4 regions of the Variovorax monticola genome follow, and region 3 is predicted to be linked to each of the others. Evidence: predicted binding sites of a transcription regulator. Region 3 holds the regulator's gene; each other region holds the start of a gene.
The links. Region 3 encodes sigma-54, which starts transcription at its own class of promoters, with help from an activator protein. Its sites were predicted from a motif close to TGGCANGNAANCTGCTTT; they were not measured.

Region 1 (4,351 bases), 270 kb from region 3:
GTGGAACTCGCGCGCCCGCGAATGGAAGTGGGAGGTCAACCTGATCGGCAGCAAGCAGGTCAACGCCTTCTGCATGCCCGGCGGCAAGATCGCCTTCTTCACCGGCATCCTCGACCAGCTCAAGCTGAGCGACGACGAGGTCGCCATGGTCATGGGCCACGAAATGGCCCACGCGCTGCGCGAGCACGCACGCGCCCGCATGGCCAAGAGCGCGGGCACCGGGGCGGCGCTTTCCATCGGTGCGCAGCTGCTCGGCCTGGGGCAGGTGGGCGACATGGCGGCGCGCGCCGGCACGCAGCTCATCACGCTCAAGTTCAGCCGCGGCGACGAAACCGAGGCCGACCTGGTGGGCCTGGAGCTCGCGGCCCGCGCGGGCTATGACCCGAAGGCGTCGGTGTCGCTGTGGCAGAAGATGGCCACGGCGTCGAAGAACCAGGGCGGGCTGAGCTTCCTGTCGACGCACCCGAGCGGGCCGGACCGCATCGCGAAGCTGGAAGCGAACCTGCCGAAGGTGGACAGGCTGTACCGGGACGCGAAGAAGACCTGAGCTTTCTGTTTTTCTCCCTCCCCCGTTGGGGGAGGGTCGGGGTGGGGGCACGACGGCCTCCTGAAAAGCGCGGCGCCTGATCGAAGGCCTGCCCCCATCCCAGCCTTCCCCCAGAAGGGGAAGGAGTCAATCCGAGACCGCATTCCTGCCTTGCTCCCTCCCCTCCCGGGGGAGGGCGGGGGTGGGGGTGGGGGCACGACGGCCTCCTGAAAAGCGCGGCGCCTGATTGAAGGCCTGCCCCCATCCCAGCCTTCCCCCGGAAGGGGAAGGAGCCAATCCAACGCCCCCTTTCCGCTGGCACGCCGCTTGCATCTCAACTTGTACACATGTTTGGATGCCTGATGATGGTGCATGAAGAAAACGGATCTCCCGCCGCCGCCTGGATCGCGAAATTCGCGTCCCCCGTCGTCGACACGCGCGCCAGCCAAGCCCTGGGTTCCGCCCTGCCGCTCGCCGGCTTGCGCTTCGCGGTCAAGGACAACATCGACGTGGCCGGCGTGCCCACCACCGCCGCCTGCCCGGCCTTCGAGCGCCACCCCACGGTCCACGCGGCCGTGGTGCAGCGCCTGCTCGAAGCCGGTGCATCGCTGGCCGGCAAGACCAACCTCGACCAGTTCGCCTGCGGCCTGAACGGCACACGCTCGCCTTACGGCGAGGTGCCCAACGCTTTCGACGCGCGCTGCGTGTCGGGCGGCTCCAGCTCGGGCTCGGCCTACCTGGTGGCCGCCGGCGAGGTCGACTTCGCGCTCGGCACCGACACCGCAGGCTCGGGCCGCGTGCCTGCCGGGCTCAACAACATCGTCGGCCTGAAGCCTTCGCGCGGCCTGCTGAGCACCTTCGGCGTGGTGCCGGCGGCGCAGAGCGCGGACTGCGTTTCCATCTTCGCGACCACCGTCGCCACCGCCGTCGACGTGCTGCTGGCCGCCGCCGGCCACGACGCGCGCGACCCGTACTCGCGCGACCTGCGCCTGGACCGCGAGCCGCTGCCCGCGCGCTTCTCCTTCGGCGTGCCCGACACGCTGAGCTTTTTCGGCGACACCGCCGCCGAGCAGGCCTTCAACGACGCCACCGCGCGGCTGCTGGCCATGGGCGGCTCGCCCGTCACCATTGCCTACGCGCCGCTCGCCGAGGCCGCCGCGCTGCTGTACGAAAGCGCGCTGGTCGCCGAGCGCTACGCCGCGGTGCGCGAATTCTTCGACGCGCACGCCGACGAGGTCATCGAGCCCGTGCGCGGCATCCTCGCCGCCGGCCGCGGCTACAACGCCGCCGACGTGTTCGACGCGCAAACGCACCTGCGCGCCATCGCGCAGAAGGTCGAGCCGATGTGGCGCGGCATCGACGTGCTGGTGGTGCCCACCGCGCCCACGCACTACACCCGCGAGCAGATGCGTGCCGACCCGGTGGCGCTCAACCGCAACCTGGGCGGGTACACCAACTTCGTCAACCTGCTCGACTACGCCGCGCTCTCGGTGCCCAGCAGCCTGCGCGACGACGGCCTGCCGTTCGGCATCACGCTGATCGGGCCCTGCGGCAGCGACCTGGCACTGGCCGACCTGGGCCAGCGCTACCACCACGCCACGGGACTCGCGCAGGGCGCCACGGGCAAGCCGCTGCCCGCGATGCGCGCCATTCCGGGGCTCGCCGCAGCCGGTGCCGACATGCTGCCTGTCGCCGTGGTCGGTGCGCACCTGTCGGGCATGCCGCTCAACGGCCAGCTCACCGAGCGCGGTGCCACGCTGCTGCGCGCCACCGCCACGTCGCCGGACTACCGCCTGTACGCGCTGCCGGGCACCGTGCCGCCCAAGCCCGGCCTGCAGCGCGTGGCCGAAGGCGGCGCGGGCACCGCCATCGCGCTGGAAGTGTGGGCCGTGCCCCTTGCGCAGGTCGGCAGCTTCCTCGCGCTGATTCCGCCGCCCCTCGGCCTTGGCAGCGTCGAGCTGGCCGACGGCAGCTGGGTCAAGGGCTTCATCTGCGAAGGCCACGCGCTGGCCGGCGCGCAGGACGTGAGCTCTTTTGGCGGCTGGCGTGCCTACGTCGCCAGCCGCACCGGCACCGGCCCGGCACCTTCTTCCCTTTGACTTTGATCCAGGAGTTCCGATGAGCACCCCAAAGAAACCCTCCGCTTCGCGCCACCGCCGCCAGCTGCTGCAGGCCGGCGCCGCGGGCCTGGCCGTGCTGGCCGCGCCCGCCCTGGTGCGCGCGCAGGCCGCGCCCAAGCTGCGCATCGGCTTCTGGCCCGTGGCCGCTGGCCTGCCGTTTTTCGCGGCGGTGGACAAGGGCTACTTCAAGGAAGCCGGCCTCGACGTCGAGCCGCTCAAGTTCGCCGGCGCGCAGCAGGTGATGGAAGGCATGCTCGCGGGCCGTTGCGACGGCAGCGCCAACGGTACGGGCACGGCCAACCTCGCCATCGGCGAAATCGCGCAGCCCGGCCTCTTCAAGATCTTCTGCACCAACCCGAGCAACGCCAGGTTCGTGCTCGACGAGTTCATCGTCGCCAAGGACAGCCCCGTCAAGACCGTGGCCGAGCTGGCCGGAAAGCGGGTGGCCTCGGGCCCGGGCATCCAGAACGTCACGCTGTGCAAGACCATGCTGGAGCGCGCCGGCGCCAAGGGCGCGACCGTCACCGAGCTGCCCATCGGCCAGCACGTGGCCGCGCTGGTGGCGGGCCAGGTCGACGCCTGCTACACGCTGGAGCCCACCGGCACCGTGGGCCGCATGAACGGCACCACGCGCGTCATCGAAGCGGGCGTGGTCGCCAAGTACATCCTGGGCGACCCGATGGCGCCGTGGCATGGCGGCGCGGCCAGCCTCACCACCGAGTTCATCAAGAAGAACCCCGAGGTCGCGAAGAAGTACATCGCCGCCTATGCACGCGGCGTGGAACTGGTGCGCACCCAGCCCGACGAGGCGCGCCAGTTCATGAAGGGCTACACCGCCATCGAAGGCAAGCTCACGGCCGAAGTGCCGCTCGCGTCGTACATGCTCTACAACGAGTTCAAGCCCAGCGACGTTGCGTACTTCCAGAAGTTCTACGACCTGTTCACCGAGAAAGGCATCTTCGAGAAGAAGGTGCTGGTGGACACGCTGCTCTACAAGGCCTGACCATGGCCGACGCAAGCACGACCACGGCCGCGCCGTGGACCCCGCCGGCCAGCCTTAACGCTGCCGCACCGAAGACGCCGCTGCGCGACCGCCTGCTGCCCTTCATCGGGCCGGTGGTGCTGTTCATCGCCTGGGACCTGGTGGTGCGCCTGGGCTTCATCAAGCCCATCCTGCTGCCCACGCCGGCCGACACCATCGCCGCGCTTGTCACCGGCCTGGCGGGCGGGCCGCTGCTCACCGACTTCGCGATGACCGTGTGGCGCACGCTGCAGGCCTTCGTCATCGCGGCGGCCATCGGCGTGCCGCTGGGCGTGCTGCTCGGCAGCAACGAGAAGGCTTATCGCAGCGTGGAGTTTTTGATCGACTTCTTCCGCTCCACGCCCTCGTCCGCGCTGATTCCGCTGTTCCTGCTGATCTTCGGCGTGAGCGATGTCAACAAGGTGGCCATCGCGGCTTTCGGTGCGTTGCTCATCGTGGTGTTCAACAGCGCCTACGGCGTGATGAATGCGCGCAAGCAGCGCGTGATGGCCGCCAAGGTCATGGGCGCGTCACGCTGGCAGGTCTTCAAGGACGTGCTGATCTGGGAGAGCATGCAGCCCACCTTCGTCGGCCTGCGCTCGGCGGTGTCGATGGCGCTGGTGATCGTCATCGTGGCCGAGATGTTCATCGGCTCCGACACCGGGCTGGGCCACCGCATCATCG
Region 2 (4,351 bases), on a different contig from region 3:
GGCGGCTTGACGAGCGTGGCGCCGGCCTCCAGCGCCACGGGCACCATGCGGTCGACATCGGCCTGGCTGTCGACGTCGATGTTCAGCAGAAACTTCACGCCGCGCGTGTCGGAGAACTCGGAAAGGTGCAGCAGCTCGTAGGCATCGAGCGCGTTGAAGCCGAGGCTCGACTTGCCGGTGTCCAGCCCGCGAAAGATCGGCGAGCGGATCGCCTCGATTTCCGGGAAGCCGAACACGCGCTGGTAGAAGCCGCTGAGCGCGACCACGTCCTTGGCGAAGACGTTGACATAAGAGAGGTGCGCCATGTGCGTGGGGCCCGATCAGGCGGTTGCCTTGGTCCCGCCGAACGTCGTCTGCTTGACGAACTTCGAGGTCAGGTGGTCGCCGGAAGTAATGGGGGGGTACTTGGCGCTCTCCCCAGGTGCCAGGCAGACGGGCAGGCACTCCACCATCGCGTCGTAGTTGGGCTGGTGAAAGAACACCAGCGACTGCCGGCGGTTGGTGCTCGCCACCTCGAACGGCGGGTTGATCACCCGGTGCAGCGTGGACACCCACTGGTCGTTGGTCCACTGCATCATCAGGTCGGCGATGTTCACCACCAGGCCGCCCTCGACCTGCGGCACGTCGACCCACTGGCCGGCCTTGTTGAACACCTGCAGGCCCTTGTCGTCGGGCAGCACGATCGTCAGGCTGCCGTAGTCGCTGTGCGCACCCGCGCGCAACTGGCCGGGCAGCGGCTGCTCGCGCTGGGGCGGATAGCTCAGCACGCGGAACATGCTGATGTGCGCGTCGATCTTGTCGTCGAAGAAGTTTTCCGGCAGCGACAGGCCGAGCGCGAAGATGCGCATCAGCGAGCGCGAGAGATCGCTCATGGCCTCGAAGTAGCCCTCGTAGGCTTCGCGGAAACCGTCTATGGGCGGCCAGCTGTTGGGCTCGAAGTGCGGGCCGGCGGCAGGGCCGCGGTGGTAGTCGTCGTTCGGCACGTTCGACGGGCCGACCGAGAACGACTCCTTCAGGTCGCCGGGGGCCGCCTCTTCCAGGCTGTACGACAGGCCCTCTTCGCCCACCGCGCTGTACCCGCGCACCGCGTCTTCGCGCGGCCGGTCGACCTTGCGCTTGTCGGCCAGCGGCATGTCGAAGAAGGTGCGCGACAGCGACGACACGCTGGAGATCAACGCCGGCGGAATGCCGTGGTTGGTGATGACGAGAAAGCCGATGCTGCGGCAGGCTTCATCGACTTTCTTCGCGACCTCGGCCTTGCCTTCGGCGGTGCCGGCGAAGTAAGGCGCGAGATCGATGATGGGGACGGACAGCAGGGTCATGGCAGGTTCCTCTGGCTTGGCATGCCTTTCGCCATGCAACGTCTGTGCCAGTTGGACCAAATGGACAAATCGCAACGGCCGCGTCAGCATGGTGCGTGGCAAGGCCCTTGCATGAGCCTGTGAACGCCTTCGTGACGCAAGGCGATGCACCGTGGCCTTACAGTGGTGCGCAGTACCAGAACCAGACCGAACACCGAGATAGAGAGAGTGAGGGAAGATGCCGAAGACCAAGGCGCTGGCTGCCAACACCAGCAAGGAAGCCAGCAAGGAAAGCCCGGCGCGCAAGCGTGCGAAACCCGTGGTGCGCAGCGCGTCCGCGGTGAGCCGCCGGCTGCGCCAGATCGAGGACAAGCGCAGCGCCATCCTGGGCGCTGCACTGGGCCTGTTCTCGCGCTTCGGCCTGCACGGCACGTCGATCGACCAGGTGGCGGCGCGCGCCGATGTGTCCAAGAGCAACCTGCTCTATTACTTCGCGAACAAGGAAGAGCTTTACGTCAACGTGCTGCGCGACCTGCTCGCGCTGTGGCTCGAACCACTGCGCGGCTTCAGCGCCGAGCAGGACCCGAGCCAGGCCATCGGCGACTACATCCGCCGCAAGCTCGTGATCTCGCGCGACCGGCCCGATGCGTCGCGCCTGTTCTGCCTTGAAATGATCCAGGGCGCGCCGCTGCTGCGCGACGAACTCGACCGTGAGTTGCGCACGCTGGTGGAGCGCAAGTCGGAGGTGATCGTGGCGTGGGTGGCCGCCGGCAAGCTGGCACCGGTGGACCCGCAGCACCTGATCTATGCGCTGTGGGCGATCACGCAGCACTACGCGGATTTCGGCGTGCAGGTGCAGGCGCTGTCGGGGCACACGCTCGACGACGAGGCGTTCTTCGAGAAGACGGTGGAGAACGTGCAGCGCATCGTGCTGCAGGGCATCACGCCGCGGTGACTGCGGCAAGGCGCTGTGTCTTGCTCCCTCTCCCCTTGGGGAGAGGGCTGGGGTGAGGGCAGCGGCCTCGAACCCACAACGACTGCGTGCCGGCGCCGCTGCCCCCTCACCCTGACCCTCTCCCCGAGGGGAGAGGGGACAACACGGAACGCGCGTCGCGCACGTGGGTCTTGCTTTCCAAGAGAAAAGTCAATGCTGCGGCGGCACCGCGATCTCGTGATACCGGCGGTCGAAGTAGATGAGCCCTTGCGCCGCGCCGCCGATGGCGATGGCCACCGCCTCGCAGAACAGCACGTCGTGCGTGCCCGCGCTCGTTGCGTGCATCACGCGGCAGTCGAAGGACACGGCCGCGTCGTCGAGCATCGGCGAGCCGGTGGTGTTGCGGCGCCACCGGCCCGCCGCGAAGCGTTCGTCCATCGGCGTCTTGCCGCCGAACAGGGCCGACAGCGACTGGTGCCCCGCGGCCAGCACGTTCACGCACAGCACGCCGTTCGCCTTGAACGCCGGGTACACCGACGCCGAGCGGTTCAGGCACACCAGCAGCGTGGGCGGCTCGTCGGTCACGCTGCACACGGCCGATGCCGTGAAGCCCGCGCGGCCCGCGGGGCCGTCGGTGGTGATGATGTTCACCGCGGCGCCCAGGCGCGCCATCGCATTGCGGTAGTCGGCCTTGGGCAGGCCCGGCGGCAGGCCGGCAGGGTTCGATGAAGCGGCGTGAGAGGCCATGGCGTTGTGCATTGCAGTAGCTCCGTCAGGCCAGCACGCAGGCCGCGTCGAAGGGCAGGCGCGGCAGGCGGGCGAACACCTTCGACGCGTCGCCGTGGCCCAGGTTGATGAGGAAGTTGACGCTCCAGTCGGTGCCCTCGAAGAAGGCCGCCTCGACCGTCGCCTTTTCGAAGCCCGACATCGGGCCGGCGTCCAGGCCCACCGCGCGCGCGGCCAGCAGCAGGTAGCCGGCCTGCAGGCTGGCGTTGCGAAAGGCGGTTTCGTGCGCGGCCTCGGGGCTGCCGGTGAACCAGCTGCGCGCGTCGGCATGCGGGAAGAGCGTGGGCAACTGGTCGTAGAACTTGCGGTCCCATGCGGCAATGACCGTGACGGGCGCGGCCATGGTCTTGTCGAGGTTGCTCTTGGAAAGCGCGGGCGCCAGGCGCGCCTTGCCTTCGGGCGTGCGCACGAACACGAAGCGCGCGGGCGAGCAGTTGGCCGAGGTCGGGCCGAGGCTCGCGAGCGCGTAGACCTGCTGCAGTTGCGCGTCGGTGACGGGTTCGTCGGTCCAGCCGTTGTGGCTGCGCGCGCCGGTGAACAGCAGCGACAGCGCGGCGTCGTCGAGGGTGGAGAGCGTGGCGGAGGTGGTCATGCGGAAACGGTGTGTGCTGCGTGGGCGGTGTGTGCGGTGGGAGTGCTCGCCCGCGAAAGAAAGGCCAGCAGGGTGCTGTTGAACGCATCGGCCTCGGTCACGCTGTGGGCGTGGCCGCCGTGCGCCATGAGGTTGAGCGTGGCGTTCGGCAGGCCTTCGGCCAGGCGCAGCGAGCAGGTCCAGGGCACGAGCACGTCGTCGTTGGCGGCGGCCACCAGCGTGGGCGCGGCAATGTCGGCCAGGCGTGCGTCGATGTCGAAGGCGCGCAGCGCGGCGATGCGCGTGCGCATGGTGTGCTCGCCGGGGAAATGCGCGAAGGCGTGATCGACTTCGTCGGCCACGCGCCTGGCGTGCGCGGCGCACCACGCGGCGGGGTACAGGAAGATCGGTTGCGCTTCCACGTAGGCACGCGCACCGCACGCACCCAGCAGTGCAAGGCGTGCATCGAAGCAGCGCGCCGAGTGCGGGTTGGGCTTGGACCAGGCATTGACGAGCACCAGGCTGGCAATGCGCGCGGGTGTATCGAGCGCGAGCTGCAGGCCGACGAGGCCGCCCAGCGCATGGCCCGCGAAATGGCACTGCGCGGTGTTCGTGGCGTCGAGGATCTCGCGCACGTCGTTCGCCATGTCCGCGATGGCGTACGCATCGGGCAGGGCGCCGGGGCTGCGGCCGGTGCCGCGCTGGTCGTACGCAATCACCCGATGCCCCGCGGCAATCAAGGCGCCCAGTTGCGGCTGC
Region 3 (4,351 bases):
GAATAGCCCTTAAGCTTCGCGCCGCGGCGTTTGTCGCCACCATTCATCGACCTGATCGCGCCTGGGCGCACCGGCTGCGGGGGAACTCCCCGCGGCGCGACGGCTCAGTCTGCCGTACCAACTGGAGAACCCTTTCAATGAAACGTCGTGACTTTTCGCTGGCCGCCACTTCGCTCGGGCTGTTGTCCCTGGCCGCCAGCCCGGCCCATGCCCAGCGCGCGCCGAAGGCCGGCACCGAGTACCTGGTGCTCGACAAGCGCGCACCGGTCGACGCACCGGCCGGCAAGATCGAGGTGGTCGAGTTCTTCTCGTACAACTGCCCGCATTGCAACGACTTCGAACCGGCCCTCGAAGCCTGGGTGAAAACGCTGCCGAAGGAAGTCGCCTTCCGCCGCATTCCCGTGCCGTTCGTGGGCAACGACGTCGAAGCCAAGCAGCGCCTGTACTACGCGCTCGAAGCCATGGGCAAGGTCGACGAGTTCCAGCCGAAGGTGTTCAGCGCGATCCATGCCCAGCGCCAGAACGTGAACGGCGACGCCAACATCATTGCCTGGGCTTCGGCCAACGGCCTGGACGGCGCCAAGTTCAAGGAAACCTTCACCTCGTTCAGCGTGGCCAGCAAGGCCAAGCGCGCGACGCAGATGACCGACGCCTACAAGGTGGCCGGCGTGCCGGCGATGGCCGTGGCCGGGCGCTGGTACGTAGACGGCGAGACCGCCGGTAACATGACCAAGGTGCTGCAGGTCGTCAACTACCTGGTTGGCGAAGCGAAGAAGGGTTGAGCCTTGAGGCGGCGCGCATTTGCTGCCGCTGCCTTCTCCCTTTTTGCAAGGGATACCTGGCCCGCTTCGGCGGGCTTTTTCATCTGTGCGTGCGGGGCTGGCGCAATCAGCCGCATACAATGCCGAGCAAGTTTCGTGCCTCTATGACATTGCATTCTTACCCCATCACCACTCCCTTCCTTCGTCGCATCGGCCGCCTGGCCGGCGCCGTGCTGTTGCTGGCCGGCCTCGCCTCGGGCGCGCTGGCCGAAACCGCCGACCGCACCAAGCCGATGAACATCGAGTCGGACGCCATGCGTTACGACGACCTGAAGCAGACCAGCGTGTTCACCGGCAACGTGCTGGTCACGAAGGGCACGATCATCATCCGTGGCGCGCGCATGGACGTGCGACAGGACGCCGAGGGCTACCAGTACGGCGTGGTCACGGCGGCGCCCGGCAAGCGCGCTTACTACAAGCAGAAGCGCAATGCGCCCGACGAGTGGATCGAGGGCGAGTCCGAAGTCATCGAGTACGACAGCCGCGCCGACAACGTCAAGTTCATCCGCAACGCCGTGATGCGCCGCCTGCTGGGCGCCACGCCGAACGACGAGAGCCAGGGCGCGCTGATCGTCTACGACCAGAGCAACGACACCTACACCGTCAACGGTTCCACCGTGCCGGCGAACTCCGCCGTCAACGCATCCGCCCCCGGCGGTCGCGTGAAGACCATCCTGACCCCCAAGGCCGCGGCCGCGCCGGCCGCCGGTGCCTCGGCCCCGGCGGGCGCCAAGGCTGCGCCGGCGGCACCCACCCCGGCGCCCGGCAAGGGCCTGCGCCAGAGCACCACGCTCGACGACGGAGACACCCGCAAGTGATAGAAACCGCTGGATCGCACGACGCCAACGGCGCGCCGGGCAGCCGCCTGGTGGCGCGCGGCCTGAAGAAGAGCTATGGCAGCCGCACGGTGGTGAAAGACGTGTCGCTCAACGTGCAGAAGGGCGAAGTGGTCGGGCTGCTCGGCCCCAACGGCGCGGGCAAGACCACGTCGTTCTACATGATCGTGGGGCTGGTGCGCGCCGACGCGGGCGAGATCACCATCGACGGCGAGCCCATCGCCCACATGCCGATCCACCGGCGCGCCCGCATGGGCCTGAGCTACCTGCCGCAGGAAGCCTCGATCTTCCGCAAGCTCACGGTCGAGGAAAACGTGCGCGCCGTGCTCGAACTGCAGCAGGAGCCCGACGCCAGCGGCAAGCTGGCGCCGCTGTCCAAGGCGCACATCGAGGAGCGCCTGTCCGAGCTGCTGGCCGACCTGCGGGTAGACCACCTGCGCGATTCGCCCGCGCTGGCGCTGTCGGGCGGCGAACGCCGCCGGGTGGAAATTGCGCGTGCGCTGGCCACCCAGCCGCGCTTCATCCTGCTGGACGAGCCCTTTGCCGGCATCGACCCGATCGCGGTCATCGAAATCCAGCGGATCATCAGTTTCCTGAAGGAACGCGGCATCGGCGTGCTCATCACCGACCACAACGTGCGTGAGACGCTGGGCATCTGCGATCACGCGTTCATCATCAGCGACGGGCATGTGCTGGCACAAGGCACGCCCTCGGAGATCGTCGACAACGCCGAGGTACGACGCGTCTACCTTGGCGAGCACTTCCGGATGTAAGGGCGGGTGGGCTCTCCATGAAGCAAGGGCTGTCCCTTCGCGTCTCGCAGCACCTGGCGCTCACGCCGCAGCTGCAGCAGTCCATTCGCCTGCTGCAGCTCTCCACGCTCGAACTGAGCCAGGAGGTCGAGCAGATGCTGGACGAGAACCCGTTCCTCGAGCGCACCGCGGAAGAGGCGGCACGCGAGGAGTTCGGGCTCGACACGGCCGATGCGCCGGTACCGCGCGATGACGGCGGCAGCGATGGAAGCGACGCCATCGAAAGCGAAGGCGACTTCGCCCCGCCGGCTGCCAGCACCTCCACTTCTTCCACCGAGACGACCACCACCAGCACCGCCGAGTCAGACGGACCGGCCACGGAAATCAACGAGCGCGAGCCCGACTGGGAAGGCGACGGCACCGTCGACATGGCCGCGCCCGACGACAGCGAGTGGGGCAGCGACGCCCCCGCGCGCCAGAACAACCTGGGCGACGACGAGCGTGCCGACGCCACCGAGCTCGCGCGCAGCCAGGAGTCGCTGCAGTCGTTCCTGCACCGCCAGGCGCTGAGCCTGCGCCTGAGCGAGAACGACAGTGCCGCGCTGCGCTTCCTGATCGAGTCGCTCAACGACGACGGCTACCTCGAGGACTCGCTGCCCGCGCTGGCCTCGGGCCTGGCCGGCGACGACAACGACCAGTTCGACGACCTGGTGCACCACTTCCAGGTGGCGCTCGGCCTGCTGCAGAGCCTGGAGCCCGTGGGCGTGGGCGCGCGCGACCTGGGCGAATGCCTGGGCATCCAGCTGCGCGCGCTGGCCCGCCCCAACGAGACCGAGCAGGAACAACTGGTCCGCAAGACCGCCATGGCCGTGTGCAAGCAGTCGATGGAGCTGCTGGCGCGGCGCGACTTCAAGCGCCTGGCCACGCTCACGCGCACCAACGAAGAGCTGGTGCGCCTGGCGCTGCAGATCATTGCGCGGCTGGAGCCCAAGCCGGGCCGGCGCTTCGTGGACGTGGAGCGCAACATCGTGGTGCCCGACGTGATCGTCACCAAGACCGGCCGCGGCACCAACATCAAGTTCCGCGTCATGCTGAATCCGGAAGTCATGCCGCGCCTGCGCGTGCACGACATCTACGCGGGCGCCCTGAAGGCGCACAAGGGCGAGGGCAGCCAGGCGCTGTCGCAGCGCCTGCAGGAGGCGCGCTGGTTCATCAAGAACATCCAGCAGCGCTTCGACACCATCCTGCGCGTGAGCAACGCCATCGTCGAGCGGCAAAAAAGCTACTTCGTGCACGGCGAGCTCGCCATGCGCCCGCTGGTGCTGCGCGAAATTGCCGACGAGCTGGGCCTGCACGAGTCGACCATCTCGCGCGTGACCACGGCCAAGTACATGTCCACGCCGTTCGGCACGGTCGAGCTCAAGTATTTCTTCGGCTCGGCGCTGGGCACCGAGACCGGCGGCAATGCGTCGAGCACCGCGGTGCGCGCGCTCATCAAGCAGTTCGTCAGCTCGGAAAGCATCAAGAAGCCGCTGTCGGACAGCCAGATTTCCGAAATGCTGAAAGAGCAGGGCATCGAGTGCGCGCGCCGCACCGTGGCCAAGTACCGCGAGGCGCTGCGCATAGCGCCCGCCAACCTGCGCAAGGCGCTGTAGCGACCCGGCCATGAGCCCTTGCCTCCCTCGCCGCCCGCATCCGTTGTCGCGCCGGGGGCTCGGGTTCTTCGCCTTGGTGGCCGTGCTGCTCTTGCTGCTGTCCACCGGCTGCGCCACCTTGCCCGACGAGGCGCCGCGCCCCGCCGTCAAGGCCATGGCGGTGTCGGGAGACACGGCGCTGGGCAAGATCGCGATGGCCGCCCAGCCCGACCCCGACCTGAGCGGCTTTCGCCTCATGCCCGGCGGCGACTTCGCCTTCGACACCCGCATCCAGCTGGCGCGCCGCG
Region 4 (4,351 bases), on a different contig from region 3:
ATGAACCAGATGAAGCCACCGCACACGAGCACAGCCGCAGGAATGCCGAGCTCGACCGCAAGGTGCAGTGGCAGGTTGTGGGCGTTGTCGAGGATCTCGACGAAGCGTGCCCCCGGGTACAGCGTGCTGTGCATGTAGTGCGCGAAGCTCAGTTCGCCCCAGCCCCATCCCCGCCACGGGTGTTCCGCGATGAGCGTCAGCACGTTGTGCCAGAGAATCAGCCGGCTGTGGCCCACCGGGGCGCCTTCGCTCAGGCGCTGCGCCATGCTCTCGGTTCCACCGCCGACGAGTTGCGGCAAGACCCAGGCGGCTGCGAAATACAGCGGAATCAGGGAGAGCAGCGCCATTGGGGCGGGCAACCGGTGCGACACCTCCGGCCCGGCCTTCACGCCGAGGCGCGAGCCACGGCGTTCACGACGCGCCATCCAGGCCGCGGAGGCAATGATCAGCAAAAACTCCAGCAGACCCGTTCGCGACGTGGACGCTGCGGCGGCCACCACCAGCAAGATGACGGCGCCCGCCGACGCAATGCGATTGGAGGGGACCGCGCTTTTGCGCGTCGCATGAAGCCAGAGGGCGGCAATAAAGGCCATGCTGATCAAGCTGGCGAACTGGTTGCGCTGGCGCAGATTGCCGAAAGCCTGTCCCACCGCAGGGGAGGTCGTCCAGGGCTCCAGATGCTCTGCTAAGCCGTAGTACTGGAGCAGGCCTAGCACCGCGCTGATGAGTCCAGCGCTTAGCAGACCCTGGCCGAGCACCACATGCCAGCGGGTGCCGCGGTGAACGAGGCTCGAACCCATGCAGGCCGCCATGGTGGTGAGCAAGATGACAACGACTGCGGGGATTCGAGCGCTGGGGCCGAGCCCCGAGTCGGTAGAGACCGTGACAAGGAATGCAATTAAGGCAAGCCAGGCCAGCACCCAAGGATTCGCTAAGGCGGCCCTTGACTTCATCAAAACCAACAACAACGCTATGCACAGCCACGACGCCAACTGCTGCCAGGCGTTGACTGAAGGGCCCGCCGCTAGGGGAAAAATGAACGGCAACGTAATCAGCGCGCGACAAAACACAGGGATGAGGTGCTGCGCTGGCGCATTTTCAATCGGGGTATGCGTTTTCGCAGCGGTCATTCAGCCAATTTTTCCTGTGCTCGACGTTCGCTTACGTTTGATACTCGAAACGTGTGTATTAGGCGACCCCTCAAAATCACCTCCCGGGCGTTGCGCTGTGCCTGCTCGGCCAAGCTTCGAGGGCCGACGATGGCAACGGTAATGGAGGCAATGAGGCGCTGGCTACGGGTGAACTGCACGAAGGCAGCGCTGGTGGCGACCAGTGCCTGCAGATTGCCCCGACGGAATTTGGCGATGGTCTTGTAGGCCGGGGCGAGGCGGCCCAGCAGCCACGTGCACTCGACGTTGCGGTGACATTCGGGCTCCAGCGCCCGGGACGAACGTACAGTGTTGAGGTAGCCCCAGAGTTACAGCCGCAACAGGTTGGCGGGGTCGTAGGGTGGGGCGCCCATGCAATTGCGGAATTGACTTGGCAAAGCCGAGATCACTCAACGTCAATGCAGCGATCCATGCGTCTATGACCCGGACCACCGCATCGGGCCAGACCAATTTATCAAGCATGACGGGAAATAAAGCGGCTTGTTACCGGCTCTCTCCACTGCGTGGGCCATCGGGATGCTCCACAAACAACAACGATGCCCTCCAGGCTAGCGCCTGGAGGGCATCGTTGCTAGAGCAACCGCAGACTATTTACACAGACTGCGAAGGCGGTTTTTTTATGCGGAGACGATTACACGCCGGGGCAAGTAACAGGCGACAGCTTGGCTGCGCCCGAGAAAGCGCAATTCCAACCACCAGGGCTAACGGCGGGGGTGGTGCCGGTTGCGGCAGCGGCCGTTGCGGTGTCTTTCGTGCGGGTGAGAGTAATGGTTTTGCCTGCGACTTGCGAACCGCCGATCAGCGTGCACGCGATCGTCGCTGCGCCCTCGCCGGCCACCAGGAAGCTGGCAGTGATCGCCGAGCAACGCGGTGTAGAGGCTGCAAGACCGATGTCGGTCGGGTCGCTAACAGCCTTGCCGTCGGTAATCTTGCCTTCAATACCAACCTTGCCCGGGCTGACTTCGGCAATAGCCGCAGCAACTTGCGACTTAGCTGTGTAATCCTGATAAGCCGGCAGAGCCACAGCAGCCAAGATACCAATGATCGCCACAACGATCATCAATTCGATAAGGGTAAAGCCGGCCTGAGCGCGGCGGGCGAGAGTGCGGTGATTCATTGAACTAACTCCAGGTTGGTTGGTTGAGCCCGGGAACCAGCCCGGAGCACAGTACCTTCCGCAGCATCTGTGCCAACCGGATTTCAATCGTTTACACCCTCCAACTAGTGCATTTGTTTACATTTCAGTTACAGCGAGTGACACTTTTCGCTCTCGGCCGCAACAATCAGTGACAAGTTTGTCACTCCCGCGCGCCACTGAACTCAAAACGTCAGCACCCCATCCGCCTTCAGCCAGCGAATGTCCCGTTGCGCCAGCCCCGCCACCTGTCGGGCCGCCAGCACCTCGATCTGGCTCATGATTTCCTCGGTTTCCGCCGGCTTGGTGTGGGTGATGTAGATCGGGTAATGCCTGCCCGGCTCGATAAGGGCCAGCTCATCGGCCAGCACCGACGGCGACAGATGCAGGCTGCGCTCGGCCAGCGCCTGTTCCCGGCTGCTGAAGGCCGTCTCTATCACCAGCATCGCCACATCCAGCGCGTTCACCCGCTCCCAGAAGGGCGCATTGCGCTCGGTATCGCCGCTGAAGACCCAGTGAGCGCCCCCTTGCGCGCGCCGCACGGCGAAGCCGCACGCCGGCACGGTGTGCACGGCTGGCAGCACCTCGATGCACTTGGGCTGGCGGCTGCCCAACTGCAGCGACTGCCCTACCGCGATGTCATGAAAGCTCACGAAGGGCGCGTCCTGGCTCGGAATGCTTTCGAAGTCCGGCCAGATGACGTTGTTGAACACATGCGTGCGCAGCGCCTCGATGGTGGCCCTCAGCGCATGCACCCGCAGCGGCTGGGTGCGGCGGCTGCCGACGGCGTCGAGCATCAGGGGCAGCGCGGCGATGTGGTCGAGGTGGCTGTGGGTGAGCACCACGTCGTCGATGGCCGCCATTTCGTCGAGCGTGAGGTCTCCGACCCCCGTACCCGCGTCGACAAGCAAGTCTGTGTCCACCAGAAACGAGGTGGTGCGGCAGCCTTTGGCGATGGCGCCCGAGCAACCCAGCACACGAACCTGCATTGTGAGAGCCCCCCTGGGTGTGTCGGCCGTCATTTGGTTTCGAACCGGGTTGCACCGTCCCAGTTCGGGTCTTGCGGGCGCAACGCCATCGAGGCTAAACGCTGGGCATACAGCTGGTAAAGGACTTTTTTGGCATCCGCTGCAAGCAAGGGGGCGAGCAGGTTTCGGCCCAGGGCCCAGTCCTGGCGCCGGTAGGCGGCGAGCACTTCGCTCCAGCGCTCGAGCACCGGGCGGGCCTGTTCGACGGCCTCGGGCGTGCGCGCGGCCAACGGCGTGAACACCGCAACCGCCTGGGCCTTGCCCTTGACGCGCACGCTGTCGAGCTCTTGCCAGAGGAGGGAGGGCGCCAGCGCCTGGGTCGCGCCGCTGGCCACGATTTCCACGCCGTAGTGCCCGCTCAGGCCCTCGAGCCGGGACGCGAGGTTGACCGCGTCGCCCACCACGGTGTAGCTGCGACGCGCGGCAGAGCCCATGTCACCCACGCTCATCACGCCGCTGTTGATGCCGATGCCCACGCTGATCTCCGGGCGGCCGCTGTCGCGATGGATGCGGTTGATGTCGCGCACGGCGTCGCCCATGTCCAGGGCCGCCTGCACGGCGAGCGTGGCGTGGTCGGGCGTGTCGATGGGCGCGCCCCAGAAGGCCATGACGCAATCGCCCATGTACTTGTCGACGGTGCCGCGGTGCGCGCTGATGACGTCGGTGAGCCGGCTGAACACGGTGTTGAGAAAGGCCTGCAGCTCGGCCGGCGGCATCTGCTCCGACAGGCGGGTGAAGTCGCGCATGTCGCAGAACAGCACGGTCATGGGCTTGCTCTCGGCGCGCATGCTGTAGCGGTCGGGGTGCACCATCATTTCGTTGACCAACTGCGGCGGCACGTAGGTGCCGAAGAGCCGCACCAGCCCCCGCCGCGCGCGCGATTCGACGAAGTAGCCCCAGCTCATGTTGAGCACGAACGCCAGCGCCGCCATGGCCAGCGCCGACGCCAGCGGCAGGACGAGGCCGTGGCTTACATAGAGCCAGAGGTTGAGGCCGACCAGCACGGCGACGGTGCCGGC

Region 1: a site for sigma-54 is predicted at 843-860, ahead of atzF (allophanate hydrolase). Genes of this name have one in related genera too.
Region 2: a site for sigma-54 is predicted at 1,355-1,372, ahead of ACSFA5_RS31750 (isopenicillin N synthase family dioxygenase). Genes of this name have one in related genera too.
Region 4: a site for sigma-54 is predicted at 2,344-2,361, ahead of ACSFA5_RS19400 (pilin). Genes of this name have one in related genera too.

The regions. Positions count from the first base shown of each region.
Region 1 is NZ_JBPJZP010000007.1:164,003-168,353, forward strand. Features, by position in the region: gene ACSFA5_RS24870 (M48 family metallopeptidase) at 1-547, shown strand, start outside; gene atzF (allophanate hydrolase) at 889-2,625, shown strand; gene ACSFA5_RS24880 (ABC transporter substrate-binding protein) at 2,645-3,649, shown strand; gene ACSFA5_RS24885 (ABC transporter permease) at 3,652-4,351, shown strand, end outside.
Region 2 is NZ_JBPJZP010000010.1:75,000-79,350, forward strand. Features, by position in the region: gene ACSFA5_RS31745 (VOC family protein) at 1-305, opposite strand, end outside; gene ACSFA5_RS31750 (isopenicillin N synthase family dioxygenase) at 321-1,322, opposite strand; gene rutR (HTH-type transcriptional regulator RutR) at 1,540-2,256, shown strand; gene rutF (NADH-dependent FMN reductase RutF) at 2,446-2,982, opposite strand; gene ACSFA5_RS31765 (malonic semialdehyde reductase) at 3,008-3,613, opposite strand; gene rutD (pyrimidine utilization protein D) at 3,610-4,351, opposite strand, start outside.
Region 3 is NZ_JBPJZP010000007.1:432,182-436,532, forward strand. Features, by position in the region: gene ACSFA5_RS26075 (thiol:disulfide interchange protein DsbA/DsbL) at 138-782, shown strand; gene lptA (lipopolysaccharide transport periplasmic protein LptA) at 926-1,639, shown strand; gene lptB (LPS export ABC transporter ATP-binding protein) at 1,636-2,430, shown strand; gene rpoN (RNA polymerase factor sigma-54) at 2,448-4,064, shown strand; gene ACSFA5_RS26095 (phospholipase D family protein) at 4,075-4,351, shown strand, end outside.
Region 4 is NZ_JBPJZP010000005.1:339,006-343,356, forward strand. Features, by position in the region: gene ACSFA5_RS19390 (PglL family O-oligosaccharyltransferase) at 1-1,130, opposite strand, end outside; partial or broken gene ACSFA5_RS19395 (transposase) at 1,127-1,459, opposite strand; gene ACSFA5_RS19400 (pilin) at 1,801-2,286, opposite strand; gene ACSFA5_RS19405 (3',5'-cyclic-nucleotide phosphodiesterase) at 2,490-3,293, opposite strand; gene ACSFA5_RS19410 (CHASE2 domain-containing protein) at 3,323-4,351, opposite strand, start outside.